Regions from separate parts of the Dyella telluris genome, predicted to be linked through region 2. Evidence: riboswitches for the same ligand, from Rfam matches in the RefSeq annotation. Region 2 holds a riboswitch; each other region holds the start of a gene.
The links. Region 2 has a riboswitch for cobalamin ahead of H8F01_RS08170 (ribonucleoside-diphosphate reductase subunit alpha). Riboswitches for the same ligand answer to the same signal wherever they lie in the genome.
Positions count from the first base shown of each region.

Region 1: another riboswitch for cobalamin. It lies ahead of metE (5-methyltetrahydropteroyltriglutamate--homocysteine S-methyltransferase); the one in region 2 lies ahead of H8F01_RS08170 (ribonucleoside-diphosphate reductase subunit alpha).
Region 3: another riboswitch for cobalamin. It lies ahead of btuB (TonB-dependent vitamin B12 receptor); the one in region 2 lies ahead of H8F01_RS08170 (ribonucleoside-diphosphate reductase subunit alpha).

Region 1 is NZ_CP060412.1:1,498,802-1,505,705, reverse strand. Features, by position in the region: gene sppA (signal peptide peptidase SppA) at 1-719, shown strand, start outside; gene metE (5-methyltetrahydropteroyltriglutamate--homocysteine S-methyltransferase) at 798-3,089, opposite strand; cobalamin riboswitch at 3,286-3,521, opposite strand; gene H8F01_RS06915 (ABC transporter ATP-binding protein) at 3,584-4,405, opposite strand; gene H8F01_RS06910 (hypothetical protein) at 4,463-4,681, opposite strand; gene H8F01_RS06905 (SDR family oxidoreductase) at 4,776-5,558, shown strand.
Region 2 is NZ_CP060412.1:1,790,479-1,797,382, forward strand. Features, by position in the region: gene H8F01_RS08160 (hypothetical protein) at 1-632, shown strand, start outside; gene H8F01_RS08165 (cation:proton antiporter) at 647-1,900, opposite strand; cobalamin riboswitch at 2,160-2,373, shown strand; gene H8F01_RS08170 (ribonucleoside-diphosphate reductase subunit alpha) at 2,528-5,023, shown strand; gene H8F01_RS08175 (GIY-YIG nuclease family protein) at 5,060-5,356, opposite strand; gene H8F01_RS08180 (ribonucleotide-diphosphate reductase subunit beta) at 5,564-6,574, shown strand; gene H8F01_RS08185 (SPFH domain-containing protein) at 6,676-6,904, opposite strand, start outside.
Region 3 is NZ_CP060412.1:3,110,489-3,117,392, reverse strand. Features, by position in the region: gene H8F01_RS13665 (cobyrinic acid a,c-diamide synthase CobB) at 1-270, opposite strand, end outside; gene cobO (cob(I)yrinic acid a,c-diamide adenosyltransferase) at 316-936, opposite strand; gene H8F01_RS13655 (hypothetical protein) at 933-1,514, opposite strand; gene btuB (TonB-dependent vitamin B12 receptor) at 1,582-3,450, opposite strand; cobalamin riboswitch at 3,561-3,798, opposite strand; gene clpB (ATP-dependent chaperone ClpB) at 5,116-6,904, opposite strand, start outside.

The DNA.
Region 1 (6,904 bases), 290 kb from region 2:
ATGCCGCCGAGCAGATCCGTCGCGAAGTGGCGCTGACGCGCGAAGCCGGCATTCCGGTGGTGGTGTCGATGGGTAACGTGGCGGCCAGCGGCGGCTACTGGATCTCGATGAATGCCGATCGCATCTTCGCCGAGCCCAACACCATCACGGGCTCCATCGGCATCTTCGGCATGGTGATGACCGTGCCGGGCACGCTGGACAAGCTGGGCGTGAAGAGCGACGGCGTGGGCACGAGCCCGCTGGCTGGTGCGTTCGACATCACGCGTCCGCTCGATCCCAAGGTAGGCACGGTGATCCAGGCCACCATCGAGAAGGGTTACCGCGATTTCGTCGGCCAGGTGGCCAAGGCGCGTGGCAAGCCCTATGACGCCATCGACACCATCGCGCAGGGTCGCGTGTGGACCGGTCAGCAGGCGAAAGATCGCGGTCTGGTCGACCAGCTCGGTGGCCTCGGTGAAGCCGTGGCCGACGCCGGGCAGCGCGCCAAGCTGGCCAAGGATGCGCCGGTGCGTTATGTCGAAGAGCCCATGGGCGGCTTCGAGCAGTTCCTGATCGGCCTCAACGAAAGCGCGATGGTGCAGGTGGCCGAGTCGTATGGCGTGCACCTGCCGGCGTGGGTCGCCCATATCGACACCATGGCGCCGGAGCTGAAGCTGCTGCGCACGGCGCAGGCAGGGCGTCCGAACGTCTACGCCTACTGCTTCTGTTCGCCACGTTGAGCGCGTGACGTGGCCGCGCGATAACGCGGCCACGTGGATGAAGACAGAGCCGCCACCGATTGCCGGTGGCGGCTTTTTTCATGCCTCGACCGTGACCACCTCACGCATGCGTCGGGCTGCAGACACCATGGCCGCCAACGCATCCCGTACTTCGGCCCAGCCGCGGGTCTTCAGCCCGCAATCCGGGTTGACCCAGAGCTGCCCGGGAAGAAGCACATCGGCAGCCTTCTGCAGCAATGCCGTCATCTCCTCGACGTTCGGCACACGCGGCGAATGGATGTCATACACGCCGGGGCCCATGTCGTTCGGATAGCGGAACTGCACGAAGGCTTCCAGCAGTTCCATGCGCGAGCGCGAGGTTTCCATGGAGATCACGTCCGCATCCATCGCCGCCACCGCCTCGATGATGTCGTTGAACTCCGAGTAACACATGTGCGTGTGGATCTGCGTTTCGTCCCGCACGCCCGCGGCCGTGAGACGAAAGCTTTCCACCGCCCATGCGAGATACCCACGCCAGTCTTTGCGGCGCAGCGGCAGGCCTTCGCGCAACGCCGGCTCATCGATCTGGATCACGCCGATGCCGGCGGCTTCGAGGTCGAGCACTTCGTCGCGCAGCGCAAGGGCGATCTGCCGGCACGTTGTGGCGCGCGGCTGGTCGTCGCGCACGAACGACCATTGCAGCACCGTCACCGGGCCGGTCAGCATGCCTTTCATGGGGCGAGGGGTGAGCGACTGCGCGTAGCATGACCAGCGCACGGTCATGGGCGCGGGGCGCTGCACGTCGCCGTAGATGATGGGCGGCTTCACACAACGCGAGCCATAGCTCTGCACCCAGCCAAGCCTGGTGAAGGCAAAGCCGTCCAGCTGTTCGCCGAAGTACTCCACCATGTCGTTGCGCTCGAACTCGCCATGCACCAGCACGTCCAGGCCGATCTCCTCCTGAAAACGCACGCAGCGCCTCGTCTCGCTTTCGAGGAACGCCTCATAGGCAACGGCGGACAGCTTGCGTGACTTGAACTGGGCGCGTGCCTCGCGAACCTCATGGGTTTGTGGAAACGAACCGATGGTCGTGGTGGGGAACAGCGGCAGGCCAAGTCGTTCCTGCTGGGCGTGCTTGCGACGCGCATGCGCGGAGCGGCGTGCAAGCTGCGATGCGGTGACCGAACCCACGCGCTGGGCGACCTCGGCACGATGCACACGCGGCGATTGCTGGCGCGATACCCATTGCGCGCGCGCGGTATCCAGGGCCGCGTAGGCGCTGACGCGGCCTTTGACAGCATTTGCCAGAATGCGCAGTTCGCCGATCTTCTGCGTCGCGAAGGCGAGCCAGGAGCGCAGGTCGTCCGGCAGGGACGTTTCCACGGCGACATCCACCGGTACGTGCAACAGCGAGCAGGAGGGGGCGATCTGCACGCGCAGGCCACCGAAGCGATCGTGCGCGCGGCGCAGCGTTCGCAGTGCGCGGTCCAGGTCGGCACGCCAGACGTTGCGGCCATCAACGAGGCCCAGCGAGAGGATCTTCTCCTCGCCCAGCGCATCAAGCACGGCGTCGAGCTGTTCGGGCGCGCGCACCAGATCCACGTGCAGGCCATCGACCGGCAGCTCTGCAACGAGCGGGAGATTGTCGGCGGGCGCTCCGAAATAGGTAGCGAGCAACAGCTTCGGGCGGTTGCCATCCGCGAGCGCGCGATATGCCTTGCGATAGGCTGCATGGTCATCGCCGTCCTGGTCCAGCACCAGGCAGGGTTCGTCGATCTGTACCCATTCCGCGCCCGCCTGGCTCAGCCGGGCCAGCAATTGCGCATAGACAGGCAGCAAACGGTCCAGCAGGTCGAGGCAATCGCTGCCATCCACGGCCTTGGACAGCAGCAGGAAGCTCACCGGCCCCAAGAGCACGGGACGAGCTTCGAAACCCTGCTCGCGCGCCTCGATGAACTCGTCGACGGGTTTGTTCCCGCGCAGACGGAAGGTCTGCCCCGCATGGAGCTCAGGCACCAGGTAGTGATAGTTGGTGTCGAACCACTTGGTCATCTCCAGCGCGTGGAGATCAAGGCCATCTTGTTGCCATCCGCGCGCCAGCGCGAAGTAGCCGGCATGTGCATCGCGCTCGACCAGCGGGCGATAGCGTTCGGGTATGGCATCGAACAGGAAGGCCATGTCCAGCACATGGTCGTACAGCGAGAAATCGTTGCAGGGAACGATGTCGGCACCGGCCTCGCGTTGCAGCTCCCAGTGCCTGCGCCGGAGTGAGCGCGCGGCTTCCTCCAGCTGCTGCGCCGTGCTTTCGCCGTGCCAGTACGCCTCCAGCGCATGCTTGAGTTCGCGTCGTGGGCCCATGCGGGGAAAGCCCAGGTTGGTAACGGTAGTCATGATTACGTGTCCTCGATTCGTGATGAATGAGGAACGAAGGAACTGCGGCGAGCGGCTTCCACCTGCACGCCAGCGACCTTCGCCCCCTCGGGCGAACCGGGTCTTGCGCGAGCAGGCACGGAGGCGCGCGCCGTGGGCGTGGCCACGACGCAGCATCCGGCTGCCTCCCCGCGGAAGCTCCAGGTCTGTCAGGAGGACAAGCCTCCCGGCCGGGGCAGGTCTTCGGGCTCGTGGACATGAGGCATGTCGATGCCTCGCCTACTGTCCGCCGCTTCCCGGTCCGTCAGGACCAGTGCTCATGGCGAAGGTTGTTTCCACACACCGCTGCGGGGCAGCGCCGGAATTGGCCCGGTTGGGCCGCACAGGCTTCCCTTTTAATTTCATCCCTTCATCGCGATGAAGGGATGAAAGCCACCAGCGACGCAAAAGTACGCTTCCGCCGTCCGGCCCGTCAAGCGTTTCGACGGTTGGACGGATGGACGTCCGGATGTCCCTCAGGCGATGGCGGCGCTGAAGTAGTCGCCGTGACGCTCCACGCAAACCGGCATGCCGAACGTTTCGGACAGCAGGGGGCCGGTGAGTACGTCGTTCTTGCTGCCCTGCCTGAGCAGCTGCCCGTCGCGCAGCAGCACCACCTGCTGGATCTCGGGGAGGATCTCCTCCACGTGATGGGTCACCAGCAATAGCGTGGTCCCATGGCGCGCGAGGCCGCGCAAGTTTTCCAGGAAGCGGCGCCGGCTGGCCATGTCCAGTCCGGCGCAGGGTTCATCGAGCAGCAGGGCGCGCGGCCGGTGCACCAGTGCGCGGGCAATCAGCACGCGCCTCGCCTCGCCCGTGGACAGGCTGGCCATGGTGCGGCCAAGCAGGTGCGTGGCGCCGGCCTGCTCCAGGGCTTCATCGGCGCGTTCGCGCATGGCGGCCGTCACGTGGTGATTCAGGCCCAGCCGCTGCGCGGCAAAGAAGCTGGACAGCACCGCCTCGGCCACTTCCAGCGTGGCATCCGTGGTGCAGTCGTGCTGCAGTGATGGCGAGACGATGCCGAGCAGCCCGCGAAGATCGGAGACATGCCAGCGCTCGCGACCGAACACGTGCATGGATGCACGGCCATCCCTGCGCGCAAGCGGGTAGAGCTCGCGCGTGATCAGGCGCACCAGGGTGGATTTGCCGGCACCATTCGCGCCGAGGATGGCGGTGTGCTGGCCGGCGTCGATGCGCAGGCTGAAGCTGTCGAGGATCAGCCGATCACCGCGCATCACGCTGGCATCGTCGATATCCAGCAGCGGCGCGGTGGCGAGTTCGTCGTGATGGGCATTCATGCCGGACACCATGCCCGTCCGGACGTCCATTTGCCAAGTACCCTCGCCTGACGAGCCTTATTGCTGCGCGGCTTCGATCTGCTGTTGCTGCTTTTTGGCCTGCTCGTCCACTGTTTTCTGCACGTCGGCGGCACGCTGCTTGTCCTTCTCCATGGCGTCCCAGGGTGTGGCGACGCGCGCCGTGCTGGCCGTGGCCGGTGCCGATTCCGGCGCGGGCGGCTTGCCGGAGCAGGCGGCAAGCGTGAGCAGGCATAGCAGGGGAATGAGCCGTTTCATGGAAGACCTCGCCGAAAGATGGTTCCAACGCTGTTGGCTGCATGGTAGCCGACAAAACTTGGCTGGAAACGCGTACAGGCTCTAAGCTCGGCGCATGAACGCACGCATCGACGCATGGCAGCTGCAGGGACATACCGCCTTGATCACGGGTGCCAGCAAGGGCATCGGCTACGCCACCGCCCGTGAACTCGCCGGGCTGGGCGCCAATCTTCTGCTGGTTGCCCGCGACGGTGATTACCTGGAACAAGTGCGCATCGAGTTGCTGGATGACTTCCCGGGCATCGAGGTGCTGGCTTTCGATGCCGACCTGAGCGAGCAGGAAGACCGGCTTGCCGTGTTTGACTGGGTAGCAGATCTCGGCGCACCCCTCTCGCTGCTGGTGAACAACGCGGGCGGCAATCGTCCGGCGCCGACGCTCGCCTATCGCGAAGACGAGTACCGCCTGATCTTCGAGCAGAACCTGTTTTCCGCCTTCGAAATGTGCCGCCTTGCGCATCCGCAGCTGGTGCAGCACGCCAACGCGGCCATCGTGAACGTGGGATCGGTGTCCGGTGTGACACATGTGCGCACGGGATCACCCTATGGCATGACCAAGGCGGCCCTGCATCAACTCACCCGCAACCTTGCGGTGGAATGGGCAGCGGATGGCATCCGCGTGAATGCGGTGGCGCCCTGGTATATCCGCACGCAGCGGTCGGAACCGGCGCTGGCAAACGACGAGTACCTCGACGAGGTGCTGGATCGCACGCCGTTGCGGCGCATTGGTGAGCCGGAAGAAGTGGCGGCGGCGATCGCGTTTCTGTGCCTGCCGGCGGCGAGTTATGTGACGGGGCAGGTGTTGGCGGTGGATGGGGGGTTTTTGAATTACGGGTTTTGAGGGTGGGGTGGATTGCACTCGTTGCTCTTGCTCCCTCTCCCCTTTGGGGAGAGGGTTGGGGTGAGGGGCCACGCTTGCCCGATCGATTGATCAGAGGCGTCATTCCAGCGAAGGCGGGAATCGAGCTTCTCTGTTCTTGGCCTTCGGTCTCGTGCGTGGCGGCGACCTGGCCGCTTACGCAGCGGAGGCGTTTCGACCTCCTGCCGGAGGCCGAGTCACTTTTCTTTGCTGGCCCAAAGAAAAGTAACCCAAAGAAATGGCCTTAAAGGCTGGCAGCATGCCGATGGGATAAGCCCGAACGGCTGAGGAACGGTGTTGCTTGGCAACCTTCGCCTCTACACAGCGGGTACTGCAAAGCGCTTCGCAACGCGCCAAAGCCCTGAGGACTTAACGCGGAGCGTCGTGCCTCTACGAGGCACCTCCTTCCTTGCCACTTGGGTGTTCACGTTGAACATCACTTGTCGCTCGTCCTCTCCCGTTCGGGAGAGGACTGGAATGAGCACTGAGGCGAGAAAGAAACGGGCTTCACACGGTGCGAGACACCCCCTGTAGGAGCGCACCTTGTGCGCGACCGCAGCGCCATGTCGATACCGCTCCGTCCGGCTGTCGCGCACAGGGTGCGCTCCTACAGTGAAGCTAGGCCGGCACTCGATGTGTCATCGCGTCGCGATGTGCAGCGCAGCTGCACGAGCCTTCGGCTCTGGCTCTGGCTTTTGACCTACCCGCCCCCTTGAGCGGCGGTGAGGGGCGGACGACAGGCCCGCAGGGGGATCGGCAAGGATGCCGATCCCTTTTCGACAGGGCAGGACGCCCTGTCGAAAAGCCCGGCCGACCCTCACGCACTGGCCGGCTCTATCGGCCAGCGCCGCGATGGGGTGCCCTTCTCTTTGGTTACTTTCTCTTGGGCACGCAAGAGAAAGTAACCCGGCCTCCGGCAGGAGGTCGGAAGCCCGCGGCAGGCGAGCCAGGTCGCGACAACATAGCGGTCTAACAAACGAACCCAACGCACTTTTCCACACCCAATGTGGATTCCCGCTGTGCAACCCTGTGGACAGATCACGCAAGTCCTCGCCAGCGATACCGTTTCATCATCCTGCCTACATTCGCAGCAGCCCCGCGCATCTTTTCCACAGCGCATGTGGAGTGCCATGGGGCAAGCCTGTGGACAGATCACGCAAGTACGCGCCTGCGCGAGAGTTTCACCATCGTGGGCAAATTTTCGACACCACGCTGACACCGCGTCACACGCGTTTTCCACAGCAGATGTGGAACGGAATGGGGTAAGCCTGTGGACAGATCACGCAAGTGCGTGCCAGCGCGAGAGTTTCACCACCATGCGTAGATTT
Region 2 (6,904 bases):
ATGCCCCGGCAGCACCGGTGGAAGAGCAGATGACCATGCGCATCATTGCGACCGAAGCGGATGACAAGCACACCACGCTGCGCCTCGCGAGCGCCTCTTTCGAGGAAACGAATCGCCCCGCCAACGAAAGCGTGCGCTCCAGGGACCGGATGCCACCGACGTATCCGAAATCCGTGCTCGACGCCCACGTTTCGGGAACGGTATACGTACTGGCACGCGTAGGCCGCGATGGCCACGTGCTGGATGCCGCGGCCGAGCAGGTAAACCTGCATCAGTACACGGAGCAATACACGCAGGGCCTCTACCGCAAAGCGCTCGGCGCGGCGGCAGCAAGAGCGATCAAGCAATGGACCTTCGATGTGCCCGTGGCTGGCCCCACCGCCGGACGGGACTTCTGGTATGTCCGCATTCCCTGCAGATTCCACCTGCACGACTCGCGCGACCCATCCTTCGACAGCCACACCGGCGACACGTATGGCTCCTGGGAAATCTACCTGCGTGGGCCACGTGAAACCATTCCCTGGGTACAGGATCCGTCACTCCTCGCCGAAGCACCGGATGCCACGCCGGACGGCGGAATCCACCAGCTGGGAGCGGGCCCGTCGTTGCAGGCAGCGCCGGCCCCGAACTGATACGCCGCGGAATCTCAGCCGGACAGGTCGCCCTGCCTGAGCGGGGCGCCGATTCCCCGATGGAACAGCGCCACCATCGGCGTGGTCATCATCGTGGTGACAATGGCCATCACCAGCAGGATGGTGAACATGCCGCTGTTGATCACGCCGGCATCCAGGCCCACCTTGATCACGATGAGTTCCATCATGCCGCGCGCGTTCATCAGCGAGCCGATGGTCAGGCTGTCTCGCCAGCTTTGACCGGCGATGCGCGCACCCGCAGTGCCACCGAGCAGCTTGCCGATCACCGATACCGCAAGCACCAGCAGCAAGGCGATGCCCGCACCACCGGTCAGCAGGTTGGGACTGGTGCTGAGTCCGGCGAGCACAAAGAACACTGGCAATAGCGTCGCCACGGTGAGGTGCTCGACGCGTTCGATCAGCTTGTGCAGAAGGCGATCGTCGCGCGGCAGGCTGACGCCGAACAGGAACGCACCGAACACCGCGTGCAGGTTCAGCCATTCGGTGATCGCCGCGCAGCCAAAACCACCGGCGAGCAGGAAGGCAAGCACGGCGGTACTGGTGTTGCCATCCGGCGCGTGGCGCGCGAGCAGCTTCGCGCACAAAGGGCGCAACACGAACCAGGTCAGCGCCAGCAGCAGCGCCAGGCCGATCATGGTGCGCCAGAACGGCGCCCAGGTGCCGTGCGCACTGATCAAGGCCACCACGAAGGCGAGCATGATCCAGGCGAGCACATCCGCCACGGCCGCAGCGGCGATGCCGAGCCGACCGGGAAGGCTGTCCGTCATGTGCCGTTCTTTCACGATGCGCGCCATCACCGGCAACGCCGTGATCGCGCAAGCCGTGGCGAAGAACAGGGTGAAGGCCAGCTCGCTGATGCCAGGCGGTGCGTAATCGGCATACAGCATGGGCGCCACGCCCAGTGCCACCGCCACGGGAAGGATCACGGCCAGGCCGCCGATCCAAGCGGCCGGACGCATAAGCCCACCCCTGGCATGGGCCGGTACGCGCAGTTCCGCGCCCACCACCACCATGAAAAGCACCAGGCCCAGCGTGCTCAGGCTCTGCAACTGGCCGAGGCTCTGCGCAGGAAACAACGCCTGCTGCCAGCCTGGTGCGATGGCGCCAAACACGATGGGCCCCAGGGCCAGGCCGGCCAGCATCTCGCCGACCACCGCAGGCTGCCCGAAGCGCCGTGCGATGGCGGCGATAAGACGCGAGGCCACGATGATCACCAGCAGTTGGACGAGCAGCAGCGGATGGCCCATGCAAGGCTCTCGGTGGGTGTGGGTGGCCCGGAGGCAAGAGGCGAGATTGCCCGGCCGGCGGGGCGCTCCGCAACATTCTTCGTTGGGGACCATGCCCCCGCCGCGTAGGGGAATGCCACGGGGCGGCCCCGCCCCGTCCAGGCGGCTCGGCCTGCGAAAATTTCCTGCTATTCCCTAACTCCGCCCCGGTCCTGGAGTTTTCGGGCTTATCCACGTGAAATCCACAATCTATTGGGTTGACCCACCCCCCGGTACCCCGATATGTTGTGCCCCGTCGGTGCCACTCTCAGACCAATGGTCGGAATGGCTTAAAACGGGAATCCGGTGGAAATCCGGGACTGCCCCGCAGCGGTAAGCGGAAACGAAAGCCAACAACGCACTGGCCCTCAGCGGCTGGGAAGCGGGAGCGAGTAGGTCGGGTCGAAAGGCCCACGTCCGCAAGTCCGAAGACCTGCCGACAACTGCAGCCAACGCGCTGCGGTGCGAGGTGACGGCTTCCGCGGGGAAGTGCGTCGATGCGCGGGGCGACCAGCCCTGCTGCTCGACCGACCGCGAAAACCTCACCTCATCCATCCAGCCCTGCGCGCGGGAGCAGGCGTTTGTGACCAAGCTTGGAGCGAAGTCGCCATGCAACCTATTGATACCACCGGCCGCGAGCGTAACGACGAGCGCGGCGACAGCACTGTTTTCCCTGCCGACGCCGTCGTGGCCGAAACGCCGCGCGCGGATGCTCCGTTTGCCCTGACCCCGCCCCACAACCCGGGCCAGATGCGCGTGACCAAGCGTAGCGGCCGCCAGGAAGTGGTGGACGTGAACAAGATTGTCCGCGCCGTGACCCGCAGCAGCGAAGGCCTGCATGCGGTGGACCCGATGCGCGTGGCGCTCAAGACCATTGGCGGCCTGTACGACGGCGCCACCACGCAGGAGCTGGACCAGCTCTCCATCCGCACCGCCGCCGCGCTCACCGCCGAGGAGCCCGAATACGGCCAGCTCGCCGCGCGCCTGCTGGGCGCGTTCGTGGACAAGGAAGTGAGCGGCCAGGAAATCCAGAGCTTCTCGCAGTCCATCGCACGTGGCGCGGAGCTGGGCATCCTCAATGACCGCCTGCGCGACTTTGTCGCCACCAACTCGCGCAAGCTCAACGACGCCATCGATCCGCTCGCCACGCGCCGCTTCGAGTACTTCGGCCTGCGCACGGTCTACGACCGCTACCTGCTGCGCCACCCGCAGCTGCGCAAGGTGATCGAGACGCCGCAGCACTTCTTCATGCGCATTGCCTGCGCGCTCGGCGGCAACGAGATCGGCGAGACGCTGGAGCTGTACCGCCTGCTCTCCTCGCTGGAATACATCGCCAGCTCACCGACGCTGTTCAACGCCGGCACCGCGCACGAGCAGCTGAGCTCCTGCTTCCTGCTCGACTCGCCGCTGGATTCGCTCGAATCCATCTACGAGAAGTACGGCGACGTGGCCAAGCTCAGCAAGTTCGCCGGCGGCATTGGCCTGGCCTACTCGCGCGTGCGTTCGCGTGGCTCGCTGATCAAGGGCACCAACGGCCATTCCAACGGCCTGGTGCCGTGGCTGAAGACGCTGGACGCCTCCGTGGCGGCCGTGAACCAGGGCGGCAAGCGCAAGGGCGCGGCCTGCGTGTACCTGGAGCCGTGGCACGGCGACATCGAGGAGTTCCTCGAGCTGCGCGACAACACCGGTGACGACGCCCGCCGCACGCACAACCTCAACCTGGCCAACTGGATCCCCGACGAATTCATGCGTCGCGTGGAAACCGACGGTGAGTGGTCGCTGTTCGATTCCAAGGTGGTGCCGCACTTCGTCGACAGCTGGGGCGAGACCTTCGAGAAGTCCTATCGCGAAGCCGAGGCCGCTGGCCTGGCCGTGAAGAAGGTGAAGGCACGCGAGCTGTATGCCCGCATGCTGCGCACGCTGGCCCAGACCGGCAACGGCTGGATGACCTTCAAGGATCGCAGCAACGCCACCAGCAACCAGACGGCGAAGGCGGAAAACGTCATCCACCTGTCGAACCTGTGCACCGAAATCCTCGAAGTCACCAATGCCGACGAAACGGCGGTGTGCAACCTGGGCTCGGTGAACCTGTCGCGCCACGTGGTGGACGGCCGCTTCGATTTCGACAAGCTCGCCGCCACCGTGCGCACTGCCGTGCGCCAGCTGGACCGTGTGATCGACCTGAACTTCTACCCCATCGACACCGCCAAGGTCGCCAACAACAAGTGGCGTCCGGTGGGCCTGGGCGTGATGGGCCTGCAGGACGTGTTCTTCAAGCTGCGCCTGCCGTTCGACTCGGCCGAAGCACTGGAGCTGTCCACGCGCATCGCCGAAGAGATCTATTACAACGCGCTGTCGCAGTCCAACGAGCTGGCGATGGAACAAGGCGCGCACCCGGGCTTCGCGGAAACCCGCGCCGCCAACGGTGAACTGCAGTTCGACTACTGGACCCAGGCCACGCCGCACGACACCGCGCGCTGGGACGAACTGCGCGAATCGATCAAGGCCAAGGGCCTGCGCAACTCGCTGCTGATCGCCATTGCGCCGACCGCCACCATTGCCTCCATCGCCGGTTGCTACGAGTGCATCGAGCCGCAGGTGAGCAACCTGTTCAAGCGCGAAACGCTGTCGGGCGACTTCCTGGTGGTGAACCGCTATCTGGTGGAAGAACTCAAGACGCTGGGCCTGTGGACCGCCGACGTGCGTGACGCGATCAAGCTGGCGGAAGGTTCGATCCAGGGCATCAGCGCCATTCCGGAACGCCTGCGCACGATTTACCGCACCGTGTGGGAACTGCCGCAGAAGGCCCTGATCGACCTGGGTGCCGCGCGCGGCGCGTACATCGACCAGAGCCAGTCGCTGAACCTGTTCATGGAAAACCCGAACATCGGCCAGCTCAGCTCCATGTACATGTACGCCTGGAAGTCCGGCATCAAGACCACGTACTACCTGCGTTCGCGCCCGGCCACGAAGATCGCCAAGACCACCGTCTCGGCTGCCGCACCGGCTGCCAAACCGACGACACCTGTCGTGGATCAGGATCAGGCGAACGCGGCCGTGTTCTGCTCGCTGGAAAATCCGGAGTATTGCGAGGCGTGTCAGTAATCCTCACCGTCATCCCCGCGAAGGCGGGAATGACGATCAAGGATTAAGGTCAACGTAGAGGTCGCGCCAGTAGGGATTGGTCTTCTCGATCAACCGAACCTTCCAGGCGCGATTCCACTTTTTAATGGCCTTTTCCCGCTGTATCGCCGATTCCATCGATTCATGCATTTCGTACCAGACCAGCTGATGGACCTGATACCGATGGCTGAAACCTTCAACAACATCGTTGCGATGCTGCCAGATGCGCGCGGGAAGGTTGGAGGTGACACCGGTGTACAAGGTGCCGTTGCGATCACTGGCGAGGATGTAGACGCAAGGCTGGCGCTCAGACATGTGATCAACTCCGTTTCTTCACGGTATGAGCTTGCCGCCATCCACAACCCAATTCGACCGTCATCCCCGCGCAGGCGGGGATCCAGCGCCTTTCTCCGACACGTCTCGGCGAAGTAATGGAAGACACTGGATTCCGGCCTGCGCGGGAATGACGAGCAAAGAGCAAAGGCGCGCTACGCGGCTAGCGCGACATACACGAGGAACCCCATGTCCACCCAAAACATTCTCGATCCCGGCTTCGAACTCACCCTGCGCCCCATGCGCTACCCCGAGTTCTACGAGATGTACCGCAACGCGATCAAGAACACCTGGACGGTGGACGAGGTGGATTTCTCGCTGGACGTCACCGACCTGCGTTCGAAGATGAGCGAAGCGGACCGCCACCTGATCCATCGCCTGGTCGCGTTTTTCGCCACCGGCGACACCATCGTGGCGAACAACCTGGTGCTGAATCTCTATCAGCACATCAATGCGCCGGAAGCGCGCATGTACCTGTCGCGCCAGCTCTACGAAGAAGCGCTGCACGTGCAGTTCTACCTGACCCTGCTCGACACCTATATCCCCGACCCTGCCGAGCGCAACAAGGCCTTCGCAGCGATCCAGAACATCCCGTCCATCCGCCAGAAGGGCGAGTTCTGCTTCAAGTGGATCGACTCCATCCAGAACCTGCAGAGGCTGGAAACGCGCGAGCAGCGTCGCCAGTTCCTGCTCAACCTGATCTGCTTCGCTGCGTGCATCGAAGGCTTGTTCTTCTTCGCCGCCTTCGCCTATGTGTACTTCCTGCGCTCGCGCGGCCTGCTGCACGGCCTGGCCTCGGGCACCAACTGGGTGTTCCGCGACGAGAGCTGCCACATGGCTTTCGCCTTTGACGTGGTGCGCACGGTGCGTTCGGAGGAGCCGGATCTGTTTGACGACGAGATGCGCACCCAGATCGAAGAAATGCTGGAAGACGCCATTGCCTGCGAAACCCAGTTCGCCGAGGACGTGCTCTCCGGTGGCGTGGCGGGGCTGTCGGTGAAGGACATGCGCCAGTACCTCGAGTACTGCGCCGACCAGCGCCTGGCCCAGCTTGACCTGCCGAAGAAGTACGGCGCGAAGAATCCGTTCGACTTCATGGACCTGCAGGACGTGCAGGAAGTGACCAACTTCTTCGAGCGTCGCGTGTCGGCCTATCAGGTGGGCGTGCAGGGCGAAGTCGCGTTCGACATGTCGTTCTGATTCGCCGTTTCATGCCGTAACGACAAGGCCAGCCCGCTGCATGGGGCTGGCCTTGTTCCTTTCGGCATCTGGATTCTTGTCCCGGGAGACAGAGTCGCGTCTTACTTGCCCTGCACCGTGCCCAGGCTTACAAACGGCAGCGCGCTGCTCCCGGTATAGGTGGGCAGGTGCCCATCCCACTTTTCGATCGCCGACATCTGCACGATGTTCGGGTTGGATCGCAACGCTTCGCCCTTCAGTTCGATCGCCTTGGCTTCCGCCTGTGCGATGGTGATCTGGGCCTGGGCACGTCCCTGTGCTTCGGCTTCCACCTTTTCCGCTTCGGCCTTC
Region 3 (6,904 bases), 1.3 Mb from region 2:
GATCAGGTCGGCATCGGCAGCCGCTTCGTGCAGCCGCGCCCGTACATCATCCTCGCCGTTCATCCACAGGTCGAGCTGATAGACAGGCGCGCCGCTCGCGCGCTCCAGCACCATGGGATCGAGAAAATCCGGGCCGGTCTTGAACACGCGCACCCGCTTGCCCTGCCGTGCATGCCAGCGCGCGAGTGCCGCCGTTACCGACGTCTTGCCCTGCCCCGATGCCGGCGCGGAAACCAGCAGTGCAGGACATGCGGCGTTATGGTCGGTCATCGACGACTCCTGTTTGTTCTTCCACCCGACACGTCCGCTGGCGCGTCAGAGTTCAATGCCTTTCTGTGCCTTGATGCCCGCCTGGAAGGCGTGCTTCACCACGCGCATTTCCGTTACCGTATCGGCCAGCTCCACCAGCGTATCCGGTGCACCGCGCCCGGTGATCACCACATGCTGCTCCGGCGGACGCGCGCGCAGGGCATCGCACACCTTTGCCACGTCGATGTAGCCCTTCACCAGGGCAATGTTCAGCTCGTCGAGCAGCACGAAGTCGTATGACGGGTCAGCCAGCATCCGCGCTGCAATCTGCCACGCGGCATCAGCCGCCTGGATGTCGCGCGCCTTGTCCTGCGTTTCCCACGTATAGCCTTCGCCCATCACGTGATAATCGAGTTCATCGGGAAAGCGGCGGAAGAACGCTTCTTCACCCGTGGAAAAACTGCCCTTGATGAACTGCACCACGCCGCAGTGGAACCCATGCCCCAGCGAACGCGCCAGCATGCCGAAGCCGGACGAGCTCTTGCCCTTGCCGTTACCGGTATTGACCACCAGCACGCCGCGCTCGATGGTGGCCCGGGCGATCTTGCGATCGACCAGCTCCTTCTTGCGCTGCATGCGCTCGCGATGACGCTCCTCCGGACTCAGGCTGTCATCGCGCTCGCTCATGCGCGTGCCTTTTCGTGGCCGTTGGTGGAGGCTACGACACGTGACACCACGGCCTGTAGCACCAGCGCCACCGCGACGTAACTGATGGTGGTGCGCACGAACAGCGGGCCCCACTGCCACAGGCGCGCCACATATTCGCTCATGTGCGGATTGGCGTAGCGACCGCCCAGCCAGTAGAACGAGCCATTGGAAATGGCGAACGAACCGATCGCCGCCAGCAGCGCCACGATGAACGCAGCGAGGTAGGACATCGCACGCCCGGTCATGCGCGGCGCATACCAGCGGCCCGCGTACCACAGCACCGCGTACGCCAGCGGCAGGAACGAATACGCCAGCGTGATGCAGAAGTCACTGACGCCCGCATAGCTGATGGACACCCAGTCCAGCGCCACCGCAAGCAGCACCATGACCACGAAGGTCCAGTGGTGACGCAGGTACAAGCCGCCGAGAAAGAAGATCGCCATGGATGCATCGGGCAAGTGCAGCATGTCGCCGAAGTGCTTGAAGCGGGTGGCCATCATCACCGCCATCAGCACCAGCCATAACGCGTTGAATCGGGAAACCGACAGTGCTTTCACGGGAGCTCTCCTGATCGATGCATCGTGGAACGACGCCGGGTCCCTTTGCAGGGCCCGGCCTCATGGATTACTGCGCGGGCTGATAACGCAGTGTCAACATATAGTTGCGGCCGGGCTGGTTGAAGTACCAGGCGGTTTCGTAGTCCTTGGCAAACGCGTTGTTCAAGGCCAGCTGCAGCTTGAAGTCCCGCGAAATGGCGTAGGCCACGCGCAGGTTGGTGATGGCGTAGCCGCCCAGCGGGTGACGGTTGGCCAGATCGTCGTAACGGCGGCCCGACACGAACCAGGTACCGCCGACGCTGAAGTCGCCGAAGCTGCGATCGATGTCGACATTGCCCGTCTGGCGCGCACGGCGCGGCAGCAGGTTGCCCTCGTAAGCGGTGGACTCGTCACGCGGGTCGAGCCAGGTGGCCGTACCTGTCACCAGCCAGCCCGCCAGGTTACCGCTCACCACGCCTTCCGCCCCGCGGATGCGCGCCTTGTCCACATTGGCGGCTGCCTGCGTGGTGGCGTCATACGTGATCAGGTTGTTCACGTTGTTGCGGAAGGCATTCAACGACCAGTAACCCCAGCCATAGCTGCCGCGCAGTCCCAGCTCGATGTTGTGCGAGGTTTCGGGCTTGAGGTCCGGGTTGCCGTAGTACGGGTAGTACAGGTCGTTGAAGGTCGGCGCCTTGAACGCCGTGCCGTAGCTGGCCGTCAGGCGCAGCGTCTGGGTAAAGTCCCAGCCCCACAGCAGGCTGCCGGTGTTCTTGCTGCCGAACTGGCTATTGTCGTCATGGCGCACGCTGGCCTGGATCGACTGGCTGCCGAAAGTCTGCTGCCACTGCGCGAACAGGCCGCGATTGATACGGCTGTCGACCGGAACCTGCGTGTACGGGTTGATGTAACCCGCGGTGCTGTCCACGTGGTCGCGCTGCCAGTCGAAACCGGTGGTGAGCAGGCCACCCCAGAAGCCGACGTCGGCCTGCAGCGAACCGACATCGCGGTGCGTGTCGTAGCGGCTGACGTAATCGCCCTGGTAGAAATCCTTCTCGAAATCGCCACTGGTGCCGGCGCTGAGCGTCAGCTTGACGTTGCTGGCAGGACGATAATGGACGCTGCCACCCACGACCTGCGTGGCGCTTTTGTCGGAGTCCGTGTAGGTACCGTCGTAGTAATTGTGGCCCTCGGCACGGAACAGGCGAACATCCGCGTCCCACTGCTCATCGAACGTGTAACCACCCTGCACCGTAGCGGCGGTGTTGCGGTAGCCGTCCTTGTCCGGCTGGTCGGCATAGCAAGCCGCACCCACTTCCGCCGCGCCGATCCGGCACGAATTGATGCCGTGCGTCTGGTCGTGCGACACCTCCACCGAGTACCAGCCATTGCCGCTCTTGCCGGCAAACCCGGCCGAACCGTTCAGATGGCTATAACTCCCCACGCCCAGGCTGAAGGACGGCACGAAGGCGCCTTCCGGGCGTCGCGTGAAAATCTGGATCACGCCACCAATGGCTTCCGAGCCGTACAGGCTGGAGAACGGACCGCGCACGATTTCGATGCGCTCGATCTGGTCCACCGGAATGTCCTGCAACGACGCCGTGCCCAGCGTGGCCGAGCCCACCTTCACGCCATCGATCAGCACCAGCACGTGGTCAGACTCGGTACCGCGCAGGAACGCGCTGGTCGACTTGCCGGGGCCGCCGTTGTTGACAATCTGCATACCCGGCGTGCCGCGCAGCAGGTCGCCCAGCGAAGCCGGCTGCAGGCGCTCGATGTCAGCCCGGTCGATCACCGTGACCGCCGACAGCGTCTGCTCCTGGGTCTGCTCGGTGCGCGTGGCGGTGACCACGACGCCGTTGAGGTTGGTCGTGTCATCGGCGAAGGCCGGAAAAATGACAGACAAAAGTGCCGTCGCCAGTACGGAACGACGGACCGTGGAAATTCGGATGGCCAAAACAATGCTCCTCAACCGCGCCTGCCCGCGCGGATCGCATGAAAAAAGGACAGGTGGCGAGGGTTTGGCGGCCGCGCGAAACACGGCATCCCCAACATGGCCCACCGCCTGTCTGGTCGTACCTTGAGGCCGGTCTCCGGGCTCGCGGGCGAAGACTGATGTCTTCCAGATCGACGCCTTCCCGTGCGCGCGGCACAGTGGCTTGATGTCGTTCTGTCGATCCCCTATGGATCGCACTCGCCTACCGTTGCGGGGGCAGCTCCGGAATAGGCGCTTGCGCGCCGCACCGGATTCCCGTTTCAACCTTCGGCCGGTTGGCCGTTGGTCACCTCAGGTGGCGGCATGGTAGCAGACAACGAAATGTGAACGTTTGGGGTGGGGTGTCTGGGGTGGGGTGTCTGGGGATGTGGCCAGGCGCTTTTGGTCAGCCGCACGGCTGGCCCTCCATGCCCTCAGTGATCGGTTCTCACCTCACCGTCATTCCTGCGAAGGCAGGAGGCGCTTTTTAACCGCCGGAGGGCGGGTCATCCAGTGCCTTTGCTCTGTGCCTTCGGTAGTAATGCCGGCGCCAGGTTGCCGCTTACGCAGCGGAGGCGTTTCGACCTCCTGCCGGAGGCCGAGTCACTTTTCTTTTGCTGGCCCAAAAGAAAAGTAACCCAAAGAAAATGGCCTTAAAGGCTGGCAGCATACCGATGGGATAAGCCCGAACGGGTGAGGAAGCCGGGTTGCGGGACAACCTCCGCCTCTACACAGCGGGTACTTCCAAGCGCTTCGCAACGCGCCATGGCTCTGAGGACTTAACGCGGAGCGTCGTGCCGCTTTGCGGCACCTCCTTCCTTGCCCCTAGGGGGTTCACGTTGAACATCACCTGTCGCTCGTCCTCTCCCGTTCGGGAGAGGACTGGGGTGAGCACTGAGGTGAGAGAGAAACAGACTTCACACGGTGCGAGATACTCCCTGTAGGAGCGCACCTTGTGCGCGACCGCAGCGTCGTGTCGATACCGCTCCGTCAGGTGGTCGCGCACAGGGTGCGCTCCTACAGACAAGCTAAGCCGGCACGCCATGTGCCGTCGCACCCTGCGACGCGATGTGCAGCGCAGCTGCACGAGCCTTCGGCTCTGGCTCTGGCTTTTGACCTACCCGCCCCCTTGAGCGGCGGTGAGGGGCGGACGACAGGCCCGCAGGGGGATCGGCAAGGATGCCGATCCCTTTTCGACAGGACATGGAAGTCCTGTCGAAAAGCCCGGCCGACCCTCACGGACTGGCCGGCTTCACCGGCCAGCGCCGCGATGGGGGGGCCTTTTCTTTTGGTTACTTTTCTTTGGGCAAGCAAAGAAAAGTGACCCGGCCTCCGGCAGGAGGTCGGAACGCCCGCTGCGTAAGCGGCCAGGTCGCGGTAGCGCTAGAACCCGAAGGCCCAAAGCAAAGTCACTGGACCCCTGCCTACGCAGGGGTGACGGCTAAAGAAGGAAGCTGTGAGGCGAGACTGGCCCTCACCTCAGCCCACCTCATCGCGCAAAGCCAAAGCCCCCATCAGTACCGACAAGCTCCCGCCGGGCGCGAGCAACAAAAACCAACCCCCACCCGAGCCCCAAAAAAGAAAACGCCCGCCCCACTCTCGCAGGACGGGCGCTCCAAACACCCAAAACTCACCGCGGCAAAAACATCACTGCTTGTGGAACGTCAGGTGCCCCTGCGCCGCATCCACCACAATGGTCTCGCCCGCCGCAAACTTCCCTTCCAGGATCTCGCGCGCCAACGGATTCTCCAGCTGCTGCTGGATCGCCCGCTTCAGCGGCCGCGCGCCATACACCGGATCGAAGCCGACATTGCCCAGCAGGTCCAGCGCCTTGTCGCTGATCTCCATGCGCAGCTGGCGTTCGGCCAGTCGCTTCTCCAGGTAGGTCAGCTGGATCAGGGCGATCTTGCGGATCTGCTTCTTCTCCAGCGGACGGAACACCACCAGTTCGTCGAGTCGGTTGATGAACTCAGGGCGGAAGTGCGCCTGCACCACGCCCAGCACGGCGGCCTTCATCTGCACGTAATCGGCTTCGGAATCGCCTGCGTGCTCCTGGATCATCTGCGAACCCAGGTTGGAGGTCATCACGATGACCGTGTTGCGGAAGTCCACCGTGCGGCCCTGGCCGTCGGTGAGGCGTCCGTCATCGAGCACCTGCAGCAGGATGTTGAACACATCCGGATGCGCCTTCTCCACCTCGTCCAGCAGGATGACGCTGTACGGGCGACGACGCACGGCTTCGGTGAGGTAACCGCCTTCCTCATAGCCCACGTAACCCGGGGGTGCGCCGATCAGGCGGCTCACGGAGTGCTTCTCCATGAACTCGCTCATGTCGATGCGCACCATCGCATCCGTGGTATCGAACATGAATTCGGCCAGGGCCTTGCACAGCTCGGTCTTGCCGACACCGGTGGGGCCAAGGAACAGGAACGAACCATTCGGACGATTGGGGTCGGACAGGCCGGCACGGGCTCGACGGATTGCGTCGGATACGGCACGCACGGCCTCGTCCTGGCCCACCACGCGCTTGTGCAGCGCTTCTTCCATGTGCAGCAACTTGTCGCGCTCGCCTTCCAGCATCTTGTTGACGGGAATGCCCGTCCAGCGCGACACCACCTCGGCGATTTCTTCCTCGGTGACGCGATCCTGCACCAGCTTGAAGTCCTGCTTTTCGGCGGCCTGTGCGGCGGCAAGCTGCTTCTCCAGTTCCGGCAGCTTGCCGTACTGGATCTCGCTCATCTTGGCGTAGTCCTGGTGACGCTGCGCGGTTTCCAGCTCCACGCGGGCGGCCTCGATCTGCTCTTTCACCTTGGTCGCACCCTGCAGCGCGGCCTTTTCGGATTTCCAGATTTCATTGAGATCGGAGAACTCGCGCTCGAGTTTCTCGATATCTGCTTCCAGGTCGGCGAGGCGCTTCTTCGACGCGTCGTCGGTTTCCTTCTTCAGCATCTCGCGCTGGATCTTCAGCTGGATCAGTCGACGCTCCAGACGGTCCAGCTCTTCCGGCTTGGAGTCGATCTCCATGCGGATGCGCGAGGCGGCCTCGTCCATCAGGTCGATGGCCTTGTCCGGCAGCTGCCGATCCGGGATGTAGCGATTGGACAACGTGGCGGCGGCCACGATGGCCGGGTCGGTGATCTCCACGCCGTGGTGCACTGCGTAGCGTTCCTTCAGGCCGCGCAGGATGGCGATGGTGTCTTCCACGCTGGGCTCGCCCACGTAGACCTTCTGGAAGCGGCGCTCCAGCGCGGCGTCCTTCTCGATGTACTTGCGGTATTCGTCCAGCGTGGTGGCGCCGATGCAGTGCAGTTCGCCGCGAGCCAGCGCGGGCTTGAGCATGTTGCCCGCGTCCATGGCGCCATCGGCCTTGCCGGCGCCGACCATGGTGTGCAGTTCATCGATGAACAGGATGATCTGGCCTTCGTTCTTGGACAGG